2 regions of the Streptomyces sp. NPDC087440 genome follow, and region 2 is predicted to be linked to the other one. Evidence: predicted binding sites of a transcription regulator. Region 2 holds the regulator's gene; the other holds the start of a gene.
The links. The regulator HrcA, encoded in region 2, represses chaperone genes, less so after heat shock. The targets are predictions, from matches to a motif close to TTNGCACTCNGNNNNNCNGAGTGCNAA.
Positions count from the first base shown of each region.

Region 1: groL (chaperonin GroEL) is a predicted target of HrcA. The motif match lies at 3,644-3,670, and genes of this name have one in related genera.

Region 1 is NZ_JBIUXN010000002.1:373,163-379,939, reverse strand. Features, by position in the region: gene ACIO3O_RS06430 (glucosyl-3-phosphoglycerate synthase) at 1-890, opposite strand, end outside; SAM riboswitch class I at 1,065-1,193, shown strand; gene thrC (threonine synthase) at 1,209-2,495, shown strand; gene ACIO3O_RS06420 (MoaD/ThiS family protein) at 2,531-2,806, shown strand; gene ACIO3O_RS06415 (cold-shock protein) at 3,236-3,439, shown strand; gene groL (chaperonin GroEL) at 3,801-5,423, shown strand; gene ACIO3O_RS06405 (alanine/glycine:cation symporter family protein) at 5,555-6,777, shown strand, end outside.
Region 2 is NZ_JBIUXN010000009.1:55,348-62,124, reverse strand. Features, by position in the region: gene hemW (radical SAM family heme chaperone HemW) at 1-1,092, shown strand, start outside; gene ACIO3O_RS19500 (DUF3097 domain-containing protein) at 1,188-2,015, shown strand; gene ACIO3O_RS19495 (MBL fold metallo-hydrolase) at 2,051-2,782, opposite strand; gene hrcA (heat-inducible transcriptional repressor HrcA) at 2,955-3,971, shown strand; gene dnaJ (molecular chaperone DnaJ) at 3,972-5,108, shown strand; gene ACIO3O_RS19480 (nitronate monooxygenase) at 5,201-6,298, shown strand; gene ACIO3O_RS19475 (16S rRNA (uracil(1498)-N(3))-methyltransferase) at 6,295-6,777, shown strand, end outside.

The DNA of each region.
Region 1 (6,777 bases), on a different contig from region 2:
GTGTCCACAGGGTGTGTACGGGGGACGAAGCCGGAGCCGATCCGCTCGAACTGGGTGAGGGACGGACGTATCAAATGCCCCCGGGAGAGCCGGAGTTGGGCGGTGCGGTAGATCGCGGCGGCCATCCGGCCCAGCGCCTGGCCGTCCTGGTGGCGGTGGATGCGCACCCCCACGTCCACCTGGGCCAGCGCGTCCAGGCCGACCGTGTGCAGGGAGTCGATGAGCAGGCCGAGTTCGACCCCGTACCCGACGGGGAAGGGCAGGCGCTCCAGGAGGGAGCGGCGGGCCGCGTACTCGCCGCCCAACGGCTGGACGAATCCGGCCAGTTGGGGCCAGTGCAGGTTGAGCAGGGGGCGGGCCATCAGCTCGGTGACCCGGCCGCCCTGGCCCGCCGCGCCGTCGAGCGGGCGGTCGTAGGTGGCCTTCACGAACTGGAGGTGCGGGTCGGTGAGCAGCGGGCCGACGATGCCCGAGACGAACGAGGCGTCGAAGTCCTTCAGGTCCGCGTCCACGAAGCAGACGACGTCGCCCGTGGTGACCAGGAGTGAGCGCCACAGGACCTCGCCCTTGCCGGGCAGGGCGGGGACGCGCGGCAGGATCTCGTCCCGGTGCACCACCCGGGCGCCCGCCTCGGCGGCCGCCTTCGCGGTCTGGTCGGTGGAGCCGGAGTCGATCACCACCAGTTCGTCCACCAGGGGGAACGCGGGGCCCATCAGGTCCCGGCGGATCGTGGCGACGATCTCGCCGACCGTCGCCTCCTCGTTCAGGGCGGGCAGCACCACGCTGATGCTCTGCCCGTGGGCGGCCTTGGCGGCGAGGAGCTGCTCCGGCGGGCGGTCGGCGGCCGACCAGGACCGCGCCTGCAGCCAGCGCTCCACCTCTTCCAGCACGCCCGTCACTCCTGTCCCTGTGGTCGCTTTTGTGATCCATCTCGCGGTCCGGACGTCTGGCACACCCGTCCGGGGGTTCGGTTACAGTCTTGAACAACGCGGACGACCTGTGCATGTCGGGGTCGGAAGCGCACATAAACACTCGGCCCGCCTGTGCGGTCGCCGGAGTCATAGCGCTCATCCAGAGGGACAGAGGGAAACGGCCCGTTGAAGTCCCGGCAACCCCCCAGCCGACCGCGAGGTCAGGCCAGGAAGGTGCCAATTCCGTCTCGCGTACGAAAGTCGTCGCGGGGAAGATGAGGAAAGGACCTCGCCATCATGGCTGTGCAGACCACCGAAGCCGCAGTGAACACCGTTGACCTCGGCCCCGCCGCCGCCCTCTCCTGCCGCGAGTGCGGGGAGCGTTTCGAACTCGGTCCGATCTTCGCCTGCCAGCTCTGTTTCGGGCCGCTGGAAGTGGCGTACGACCTCCCCACCGACAGCCCCGAAGAGCTGAAGAAGCGCATCGAGGCCGGTCCGGACAACATCTGGCGCTATGCCCCGCTGCTGCCCGTCCCGGCCGACGTCGCCACCAAGCCCAGCCTGAACCCCGGCTTCACGAAGCTGGTCAAGGCGGACAATCTGGCGCGTGAACTGGGTGTCACCGGCGGCCTGTTCGTCAAGGACGACTCCGGGAACCCGACCCACTCCTTCAAGGACCGCGTCGTCGCGATCGCCGTCGAGGCCGCCCGCGCCTTCGGCTTCACCACCCTCTCCTGCTCCTCCACCGGCAACCTGGCCGGTGCGGTGGGCGCCGCCGCCGCCCGGGCCGGCTTCCGCTCCTGCGTGTTCATCCCGCACGACCTGGAGCAGGGCAAGGTCGTCATGGCCGCCGTGTACGGGGGCGAGCTGGTCGGCATCGAGGGCAACTACGACGACGTGAACCGCTTCTGCTCCGAGCTCATCGGCGACCCGCTGGGCGAGGGCTGGGGCTTCGTCAACGTCAATCTGCGCCCGTACTACGGCGAGGGGTCGAAGACGCTCGCGTACGAGATCTGCGAGCAGCTCGGCTGGCGGCTTCCGGACCAGATCGTCATCCCGATCGCCTCGGGTTCGCAGCTCACGAAGATCGACAAGGGCCTCCAGGAGCTGATCAAGCTCGGTCTGGTCGAGGACAAGCCGTACAAGATCTTCGGCGCCCAGGCGGAGGGCTGCTCCCCGGTGTCGACGGCCTTCAAGGCCGGTCACGACGTGGTCCGCCCGCAGAAGCCGAACACCATCGCCAAGTCGCTCGCCATCGGCAACCCGGCGGACGGCCCGTACGTCCTGGACATCGCCCGGCGCACCGGCGGGGCCGTCGAGGACGTGAACGACGAGCAGGTCGTCGACGCGATCAAGCTGCTGGCCCGCACCGAGGGCATCTTCGCGGAGACCGCGGGCGGCGTGACCGTCGGCGTGACGAAGAAGCTCATCGAGGCCGGGCTGCTGGACCCGACGCTGACCACCGTCGTCCTCAACACCGGCGACGGTCTCAAGACCCTGGACGCGGTGGCCCCGACCACCGGCCCCTCCGCGACCATCCGGCCGAGCCTGGACGCGTTCCGCGACGCCGGCCTGGCACGCTGAATCACCCCCGTACGTACGCAAGGAAGGCTGAACCCATGAGCGTCAAGGTCCGCATCCCCACCATCCTCCGCACGTACACCGGAGGCGAGGCCGAGGTGGCCGCCGAGGGTGCGACCCTCGCCGAGGTCATCGCCGACCTGGAGAAGAACCACACGGGCATCGCCGCCCGCGTCCTGGACGACCAGGGCAAGCTGCGCCGCTTCGTGAACGTGTACGTGAACGACGACGACGTCCGCTTCGAGAGCGGCCTGGAGACGGCCACCCCGGACGGCGCCGGCGTCTCGATCATCCCGGCCGTCGCCGGAGGCTGACCGCCCCTCGGCGTGCGCCCCCAACGCGCCCCGCGTTGACCCCAGTTGCCCCCTCCGCACACAAGCGGAGGGGGCAATTCTGCAGGGTTGAAAGGGGTAGAGTGGGGGAAGCCCCGGTCGCCGCCCATGCCCCGTGCATATGAGAAGGCGACAAGATGCGGCCCGTGTGTTCGAGCGATTTGCCGCCGATGCGCACGCTATGTCCGGCCCGACTTGCCCTGGAAATGCGGGAGTTGACCGATCCGGGCGTTCGATCCTGCCCAGAATTCTCGTCGGATTGACCTGTTGCAGAGGGCAGTTGGGCGGATACATTCAGCCGCGGTCGACGCGCTACGGCGCACACCTTCCGCGTTCCTGTCGGCGGGTGGGGTCTGACCCGGGGTCGCGAAGTGCGGTCTCGCGCAAGGGCCAGTAATAGGGGAGTTAGGCATGGCTCAGGGCACCGTCAAGTGGTTCAACGCGGAGAAGGGGTACGGCTTCATCGCGGTCGACGGTGGTGCGGATGTTTTCGTCCACTACAGCGCGATCCAGATGGACGGCTACCGCACCCTTGAAGAGGGTCAGCGAGTCGAGTTCGAGATCTCGCAGGGCCAGAAGGGTCCGCAGGCGGACATGGTCAAGCTCGCCGTCTGATCTCGGCGCGATCGGCCAACTACGCACTCACCAGTTCTCACGCGCTCAGGGCTCGTATCCCGCTACAGGGGTACGGGCCCTTGGTGCGTCCGGGGCCCGTGCCCCGGCCCGCGACCGGTCCACGGTCGGCCCACCGTGCGTGCCCGTGTCCAAGATCTGTGGTATCCGCTTGCACTCGCATGGGTCGAGTGCTAATCATTGGCGTTAGCACTCTCCCAGTGAGAGTGACAGAACTTGGACCAGGTTCGGTGAGGCCGAGAGGTGTCGGGGTAAGGATTCCCGGGCATCGCGAAGCCGTCCGTCGCGGGCACCGAACCCCCGGTCCGGAGAAATCCACCCCGTCCTGGGAGGACCACTTCACATGGCCAAGATCATCGCGTTCGACGAGGAGGCCCGGCGCGGCCTCGAGCGTGGCATGAACCAGCTCGCCGACGCCGTCAAGGTCACTCTCGGCCCCAAGGGCCGGAACGTCGTTCTTGAGAAGAAGTGGGGCGCCCCCACGATCACCAACGACGGTGTCTCCATCGCCAAGGAGATCGAGCTCGAGGACCCGTACGAGAAGATCGGCGCCGAGCTCGTCAAGGAGGTCGCGAAGAAGACGGACGACGTCGCCGGTGACGGCACGACGACCGCGACCGTCCTCGCGCAGGCGCTGGTCCGTGAGGGTCTCCGCAACGTTGCCGCGGGCGCCAACCCGATGGCCCTGAAGCGTGGCATCGAGAAGGCCGTCGAGGCCGTCTCCGCCGCCCTCCTGGAGCAGGCGAAGGATGTCGAGACCAAGGAGCAGATCGCTTCGACGGCCTCCATCTCCGCCGCCGACACCCAGATCGGCGAGCTCATCGCCGAGGCCATGGACAAGGTCGGCAAGGAAGGCGTCATCACGGTCGAGGAGTCGCAGACCTTCGGCCTGGAGCTCGAGCTCACCGAGGGCATGCGCTTCGACAAGGGCTACATCTCGGCGTACTTCGCCACCGACATGGAGCGCATGGAGTCGTCGCTCGACGACCCGTACATCCTGATCGTCAACTCGAAGATCGGCAATGTGAAGGACCTCCTTCCGCTGCTGGAGAAGGTCATGCAGTCGGGCAAGCCCCTGCTGATCATCGCCGAGGACGTCGAGGGCGAGGCGCTCTCCACCCTGGTCGTGAACAAGATCCGCGGCACGTTCAAGTCCGTCGCCGTCAAGGCCCCGGGCTTCGGCGACCGCCGCAAGGCCATGCTGAACGACATCGCCATCCTCACGGGCGGCACGGTCATCTCCGAAGAGGTCGGCCTCAAGCTGGAGAACGCGGGCCTGGACCTCCTCGGCCGCGCCCGCAAGGTCGTCATCACCAAGGACGAGACGACCATCGTCGACGGTGCCGGTGACAGCGAGCAGGTCGCCGGTCGCGTGAACCAGATCCGCGCCGAGATCGAGAACAGCGACTCGGACTACGACCGCGAGAAGCTCCAGGAGCGCCTGGCGAAGCTGGCCGGCGGCGTGGCCGTCATCAAGGCCGGTGCCGCCACCGAGGTCGAGCTCAAGGAGCGCAAGCACCGCATCGAGGACGCCGTCCGCAACGCGAAGGCGGCCGTCGAAGAGGGCATCGTCGCCGGTGGTGGCGTCGCCCTCCTCCAGGCCTCGGCCGTCTTCGAGAAGCTGGAGCTCACGGGCGACGAGGCGACCGGCGCCAACGCCGTGAAGCTCGCGCTGGAGGCCCCGCTCAAGCAGATCGCCGTCAACGGTGGCCTTGAGGGCGGCGTCGTCGTCGAGAAGGTCCGCAACCTGCCCATCGGTCACGGCCTGAACGCCGCCACCGGTGAGTACGTCGACATGATCGCCGAGGGCATCCTCGACCCGGCGAAGGTGACCCGCTCTGCCCTGCAGAACGCCGCCTCCATCGCCGCGCTGTTCCTCACCACCGAGGCCGTCATCGCCGACAAGCCGGAGAAGGCCGCCGCGGCCGCTCCGGGCGGCATGCCGGGCGGGGACATGGACTTCTAAGTCCTCCCTCCCCCTCCCGCCTCGCGCAGGCAGCAGTACGTACGTCCACTGGGGCGGTATCCCTTCGGGGGTGCCGCCCCAGTGGCGTTCCCGGGTGGCTGACCTGCGCGTCCGCCTCGAAGCTGGGGCGCATGGACACCCTGGACTCCGTCATCGTCGACATCAACGACGTCTTCTGGAGCTATCTGCTCATCCCGCTGGTGATCGGCGCGGGGCTGTACTTCACCGTCCGGTCGAAGGTGGTCCAGCTGCGGATGTTCCCGGAGATGATCCGGGTGCTGGGCGACAAGGCGGAGCCTGACGCGCACGGCCGCAAGGCGGTGTCCTCGTTCGGGGCGTTCACGATCTCGGCGGCGGCGCGCGTCGGCACCGGCAACATCGCGGGTGTGGCCGCGGCCATCACGCTGGGCGGCCCCGGCGCGGTGTTCTGGATGTGGGTGATGGCGACGGTCGGCGCGGCCTCCGCCTTCGTCGAGTCGGCGCTGGCGCAGTTGTACAAGGTGCGTGACTACGACGGTACGTTCCGGGGCGGACCCGCCTACTACATGCAGCGCGGTCTCGGGAAGCGCTGGCTGGGCGTGCTCTTCGCCGTCACGATCACCGTCACCTTCGGCTTCGTCTTCAACGCGGTGCAGGCCAACACGATCGTCGCGGTCGTCGGGAACTCGATTGGCGGCGACGCGAGCTGGCGGGAGCCGGTGGTGGGTCTGGTCCTGGCGGCGCTGCTCGGGCTGGTGATCTTCGGCGGCGTACGGCGCATCAGCAGCGTGACGCAGGTGCTCGTGCCCGTCATGGCGGTGCTGTACCTGCTGCTGGGCCTCGCGGTCGTCGTCCTCAACATCACCGACTTCCCCCGCGTCCTGGCGGACATCGTGGGCGGGGCGCTCGGCTTCCGGGAGGTCGCGGGCGGCGCGATCGGCACCGCGATCCAGCAGGGCATCCGACGCGGCATGTTCTCCAACGAGGCGGGCCTGGGCTCCTCCCCGAACGCGGGCGCGGCGGCGGACGTCTCGCACCCGGTCAAGCAGGGGCTGGTGCAGTCGCTGGGGGTCTTCTTCGACACGATGCTGATCTGCACGATGACCGCGTTCATCATCCTGACCACCAACCCGGACCTGGCGGGCGCCCGCCAGGGCGCGGACCTCACCCAGACCTCGCTGAACGCGAGCCTGGGCAACTGGGCCGGGCACGTGCTGACGGTGGTCGTCTTCATGCTGGCGTTCAGCTCGATGATCGGGAACTACTACTACGGGCAGTCCAACATCGAGTTCATCACCGGCGACGAGCGGAAGTGGGTGCTGACGGCCTTCCGGGTGCTGGTGCTGGTGGTCGTGTTCCTGGGCGCGCTCGGCTC
Region 2 (6,777 bases):
TTCAACACCTACACGGCGACGGAGCTGCGCGGATCGGGCGGTGCTCTCGCCTCGCGCGACAACTACGCGGCGACCCTGATCGAGGAAGTGCGCCTCGCGCGCAAGGTGCTCGGCGACGACCCCAGGCCGGTGCGCACGGTGTTCGTGGGCGGCGGCACGCCCACCCTGCTGCCTGCCGCCGATCTCGTACGGATGCTGGGGGCGATCCGCGAGGAGTTCGGCCTCGCCGACGACTGCGAGGTCACCACCGAGGCGAACCCGGAGTCGGTGAACCCGGCCTATCTGGCCGAACTGCGCGAGGGCGGCTTCAACCGGGTCTCCTTCGGCATGCAGAGCGCCCGGCAGCACGTCCTGAAGATCCTGGACCGCACGCACACCCCCGGGCGGCCCGAGGCGTGCGTGGCAGAGGCGCGGGCGGCCGGGTTCGACCATGTGAACCTCGACCTGATCTACGGCACCCCGGGGGAGTCCGACGCCGACTGGCAGGCCTCCCTGGACGCTGCGATCGGCGCCGGTCCCGACCACGTCAGCGCGTACGCCCTGATCGTCGAGGAGGGCACCCAGCTCGCCCGGCGCATCCGCCGCGGCGAGGTCCCCATGACCGACGACGACGTGCACGCGGACCGCTACCTGATGACGGAGCAGGCGCTGTCGGCCGCCGGGTTCTCCTGGTACGAGGTGTCCAACTGGGCCACGTCCGAGGCGGGCCGCTGCCTGCACAACGAGCTGTACTGGCGGGGCGCCGACTGGTGGGGCGCCGGACCCGGTGCGCACAGCCACGTCGGCGGGGTCCGCTGGTGGAACGTGAAGCACCCCGGCGCCTACGCGCAGGCGCTGGGCGACGGGAAGTCCCCCGGCGCCGGACGCGAGGTGCTCTCCGAGGAGGACCGCCGGGTCGAGCGCATCCTGCTGGAGCTGCGCCTGGTGGAGGGCTGCGAACTGTCCCTGCTGAAGCCCGCGGGGCTCGCCGCCGCACAGCAGGCGGTAAGGGACGGCCTCCTGGAGGACGGTCCTTACACCGAGGGCCGGGCGGTCCTCACCCTGCGCGGCAGGCTGCTGGCCGACGCCGTGGTGCGGGACCTGGTGGACTGAGCGGCCGGGCTGGTCGAGGCCGACGGCGACCGATCTTCCTGGCTGTCGTCACTGGTCCTGGCTGTCGCCGCGCCCGGTGTCGTAGCGTCTGCCGCATGCGCAGCTACAGCCCTGACTTCACGCCGCCGTGGAAGAAGTCGAAGCCCGTCCCCGAACTGGCCGCCGAGTACGACGTGGTGGTCGAGGAGGTGTCGACGGGCTTCTGCGGTGCGGTGATCCGTACCGAGAAGACGGCGGAAGGACCGACGGTCACCCTGGAGGACCGCTTCGGCAAACACCGGGTGTTCCCGATGACCCCGGCCGGATTCCTCCACGAGGGCGCACCGGTGACACTGGTGCGCCCCTCCGCAGGCGCGGGGCCGGTGCGTCCCACCCGTACCGCCTCCGGATCTGTCGCCGTCGCCCACGCCCGCGCGCGCGTGGCGCGAGCGGGGCGCATCTACGTGGAGGGGCGGCACGACGCCGAGCTGGTGGAGCGGGTGTGGGGCGACGACCTGCGCATCGAGGGCGTCGTCGTGGAGTACCTGGAGGGCATCGACGACCTGCCGTCGATCGTCGCCGAGTTCGCACCGGGGCCGGACGCCCGGCTCGGTGTCCTCGTGGACCACCTGGTGCCGGGTTCGAAGGAGTCCCGGATCGCCGCCCGGGTGACGGACGCGAACGTGCTGGTCGTGGGGCACCCGTACATCGACGTGTGGGAAGCCGTGAAGCCGTCCTCGGTCGGCATCGCGGGCTGGCCGCAGGTACCGCGCGGCCAGGACTGGAAGACGGGCGTGTGCCGGGCCCTGGGCTGGCCGGAGAACACCGGTGCGGCCTGGCAGCACATCCTGGGCCGGGTACGCACGTACAAGGACCTCCAGCCCGAGCTGCTGGGGCGGGTGGAGGAACTGATCGACTTCGTGACGGCCCCCGAGGACGACTGACCGCCAGAACGACTGACCGCCAGGACGCCTGACTGCTAGGACACCCCGAAACGGCGTGCCAGCGCGTCCCGTTGGGCCCGGACGAACGCCGCGTCCACCGCCGCCCCGTGCCCCGGCACGTACACGGCGTGCTCGCCGCCCAGCGCCAGCAGCCGGTCCAGGGCCTCGGGCCACCGTGCGGCGACCGCGTCGGGGCCCGCCTGTGGCTCCCCGGACTCCTCCACCAAATCTCCGCAGAAGACCACGTCCGGGCCGCCCTCCGCGCCCGGTACGAGGGCCACCAGGTCGTGGCTGCTGTGCGCGGGGCCCAGGTTGGCGAAGAGCACGCTGCGCCCACCGCCCAGGTCGAGGGTGCGCTCGTCGAACACCAGATGGTGCGGGGCGCGCAGCAGCTCCGAGGCCTCGGCGGCCGCGTCCGCGGGCACGCCCTGGCGCACCGCGTCGTCGGCCAGCGACTCGCGCTGTCCGGTCAGCAGGGTGTCCATGCCCGCGGAGGCGAAGACCTCCACGCCCGCGAACACTCCCATGCCCAGGACGTGGTCGAAGTGCGGGTGGCTGAGAGCGATGTGCGTCACTCTGCGCCCCAGGAGCGCCTCCGCCTCCTTGCGCACCCGGGCACCCTCGCGCAGCGTCGAGCCCGTGTCGTACAGCAGTGCTCCCTGCCCGCCCGCCACCAGGCCGACAGTGGCGTCCCAGCCCGGCAGCCGCCGTCTGACGACGCCTGGAGCGAGCCGTTCCCACTGTGCCTCTTGCTCTCGCATGTCCATACCGTGACGCTAGCGTGAGCAGCCGCCCTTGCTCGGGACGGGCCACGCCGCCGTACACTGACCCGGGGAACGGCTGGCACTCGCACACGGGGAGTGCCAAGCGGGATACCGGGGCACAAGCCCCACATGTCCGATCTGCACCAGGGAACATCACGGCTTGGAGGTGTGCGCGATGCTCAGTGAACGCAGACTTGAAGTGCTGCGCGCCATCGTCCAGGACTATGTCGGCACGGAGGAGCCCGTCGGCTCCAAGGCCCTCACCGAGCGTCACCAGCTCGGTGTCTCCCCGGCCACCGTGCGCAACGACATGGCGGCCCTGGAGGACGAGGGTTTCATCGCCCAGCCGCACACCAGTGCCGGACGCATCCCCACGGACAAGGGGTACCGGCTGTTCGTCGACCGGCTGGCCGGGGTGAAGCCCCTGTCGACGCCGGAACGGCGCGCCATCCAGAACTTCCTGGACGCCTCCGTGGACCTGGACGACGTCGTCGCCCGCACCGTGCGGCTGCTCGCGCAGCTGACACGACAGGTGGCCGTCGTGCAGTACCCGTCGCTGACGCGTTCCACGGTGCGCCATGTGGAACTTCTCTCACTGGCGCCCGCCCGGCTGATGCTGGTGCTGATCACCGACACCGGTCGCGTCGAGCAGCGGATGATCGACTGCCCGGCGCCGTTCGGCGAGGCGTCCCTCGCGGACCTGCGGGCGCGGCTCAACAGCCGTGTCGTGGGCCGCAGGTTCGCGGACGTCCCGCAGCTGGTGCAGGACCTTCCCGAGTCGTTCGAGCCGGAGGACAGGGGAACCGTTTCGACGGTGCTCGCGACGCTCCTGGAGACACTCGTGGAAGAGACCGAGGAACGGCTGATGATCGGCGGCACCGCCAATCTCACCCGCTTCGGCCACGACTTCCCGCTCACCATCCGCCCCGTACTGGAGGCGCTGGAGGAGCAGGTCGTGCTGCTGAAGCTGCTCGGCGAGGCCACCGAATCCGGCATGACGGTGCGCATCGGGCACGAGAACGCCCACGAAGGACTCAGTTCAACGTCCGTGGTCGCAGTCGGCTACGGTTCGGGCGACGAGGCAGTCGCCAAACTAGGCGTGGTCGGACCGACCCGCATGGACTACCCCGGAACGATGGGAGCGGTACGCGCAGTGGCACGTTACGTCGGACAGATCCTGGCGGAGTCGTAAGTGGCCACGGACTACTACGCCGTACTCGGCGTGCGCCGCGACGCTTCCCAGGACGAAATCAAGAAGGCGTTCAGGCGCCTTGCTCGTGAGCTTCACCCGGACGTCAATCCGGACCCGAAGACCCAGGAGCGCTTCAAGGAGATCAACGCCGCCTACGAGGTGTTGTCGGACCCGCAGAAGAAGCAGGTCTACGACCTCGGCGGCGACCCGCTGTCGGCCTCCGGCGGTGGCGGTGCGGGCGGCTTCGGCCAGGGTGGTTTCGGAAACTTCTCCGACATCATGGACGCCTTCTTCGGCACGGCGTCCCAGCGCGGCCCCCGGTCGCGCACCCGGCGCGGCCAGGACGCCATGATCCGGCTGGAGATCGACCTCAACGAGGCGACCTTCGGCACCACCAAGGAGATCCAGGTCGACACCGCCGTCGTCTGCACCACGTGCAGCGGCGAGGGAGCGGCCCCCGGCACCTCCGCGCAGACCTGTGACATGTGTCGCGGCCGCGGTGAGGTCTCGCAGGTCACCCGGTCCTTCCTCGGCCAGGTCATGACCTCGCGCCCCTGCCCGCAGTGCCAGGGCTTCGGCACGGTCGTGCCGACGCCGTGCCCGGAGTGCGCCGGTGACGGCCGCGTCCGCTCCCGTCGCACGCTGACGGTGAAGATCCCGGCCGGTGTCGACAACGGCACCCGCATCCAGCTCGCGGGCGAGGGCGAGGTCGGCCCCGGCGGCGGCCCCGCCGGTGACCTGTACGTGGAGATCCACGAGCAGCCGCACCCCACCTTCCAGCGGCGCGGCGACGACCTGCACTGCACGGTGACCATCCCGATGACGGCGGGCGCGCTCGGCACCAAGGTGCCGCTGGAGACGCTCGACGGGGTCGAGGAGATCGACATCCGTCCCGGTACGCAGTCGGGCCAGTCGGTGCCGCTGCACGGGCGCGGTGTGACGCACCTGCGCGGCGGCGGTCGCGGCGACCTCATCGTGCACGTCGAGGTGACCACCCCACAGAAGCTGGACCCGCAGCAGGAGGACCTGTTGCGCCAGCTCGCGAAGCTGCGCGGCGAGGAGCGGCCGCTGGGCCAGTTCCAGCCCGGGCAGCAGGGGTTGTTCTCGCGCCTGAAGGACGCCTTCAACGGACGCTGAGTCCGTTCGCACCACAGCGGGACCGGACCACCAGGTCCGGTCCCGTTTTGGTTCGATTCGGCGGGTCGGCCGTGTCGTGAAACGATGCGGGCATGTCTGTTGAGACCCGGGTGGTGCCCGCGCTGGGAGAGCTGTGCCGGCGCGGAATCGTTGCCGCGCCCATGGCCGGTGGGGTGTCCCGCCCCGAGCTGGCGGCCGCCGTGTCCGACGCGGGCGGTCTCGGCTTCCTCGCCGCCGGGTACAAGACCGCCGACGGGATGTACGAGGAGATCAAGCAGCTGCGGGCGCTGACCCCGAAGCCGTTCGGCGTCAACCTGTTCATGCCGCAGCCGTCCGCCGACCCGGCCGCCCTGGACCTGTACCGGCAGCAGCTCGCGAGCGAGAGCGCCTGGTACGAGACGCCGATCGCCGAGCGCGACGACCACGGCACCGACGACGGGTACGAGGCCAAGCTGGCGCTCCTCGTCGACGATCCGGTGCCGGTGGTGTCCTTTGCCTTCGGCTGCCCCTCGCGGGACGAACTCGACGCACTGGCGCACGTGGGGACGTACACGATCGTCACCGTCACCACCCCGGAGGAGGCGCAGGCCGCCGAGTGGGCGGGCGCGGACGCCGTGTGCGTGCAGGGCATCGAGGCGGGCGGCCACCAGAGCACCCACCGGGACGACCCGCAGACCGACGGCAGCGGAGGACTGGGGCTGCTGTCGCTGGTGACACAGGTGCGCGAGACCGTGCAGTTGCCGGTGATCGCTGCCGGAGGACTGATGCGAGGGGCGCAGATCGCCGCCGTGCGGGCCGCCGGGGCGGACGCGGCACAGTTGGGCACGGCGTTCCTGGCGTGCCCGGAGTCCGGTGCGCACGCCATGCACAAGAACGCTCTGAAGAACCCTTTGTTCGTACGGACCGAACTCACCCGCGCGTTCTCCGGCCGCCCCGCGCGCGGCCTGGTGAACCGTTTCATGCGCGAGCACGGCCCGTACGCGCCGTCCGCGTACCCGGAGGTGCACTACATGACCGCCGGGCTGCGGCAGGCCGCCGCCCGGGTGGGGGACGCGCAGGGGATGGCCCTGTGGGCGGGGCAGGGGCACCGGCTGGCCCGGGACATCCCGGCCGGACGGCTGGTGCAGGTGTTGTCGGCCGAGGCGGACTCGGCGTGGACGGAGATGGCTTTGAGGAGGTCGACGTCATGACGGCGCCGGTGTTCGTCGTGGAGAACGTGCCCGAGGGCGGCCAGTACGTCCTGGAGGGCCCGGAGGGGCGCCATGCGGTGTCCGTGCGGCGGCTCACGGCGGGCGAGGACGTCGTCCTCGCCGACGGGCGAGGGCGTGGCGCCGAGGCCGTCGTGGTGGCGGCGGAGGGCAAGGACCGGCTCGTCGTGGAGATCACCGGGACGGTCGTCGAGGACGATCCCCGGCCGCGCATCACCGTCGTGCAGGCGCTGCCCAAGGGCGACCGGGGCGAGCTGGCCGTGGAGACGATGACCGAGACCGGTGTCGACGCCGTCGTGCCGTGGCAGGCGGCGCGCTGCATCACCCAGTGGAAGGGCGACCGGGGCGCGAAGTCCCTCGCCAAGTGGCGGGCCACCGCACGGGAGGCCGGGAAGCAGTCGCGCAGGCTCCGTTTCCCGGAGATCGCCGACGCCATGAGCACCAAGCAGGTGGGCGCGCTT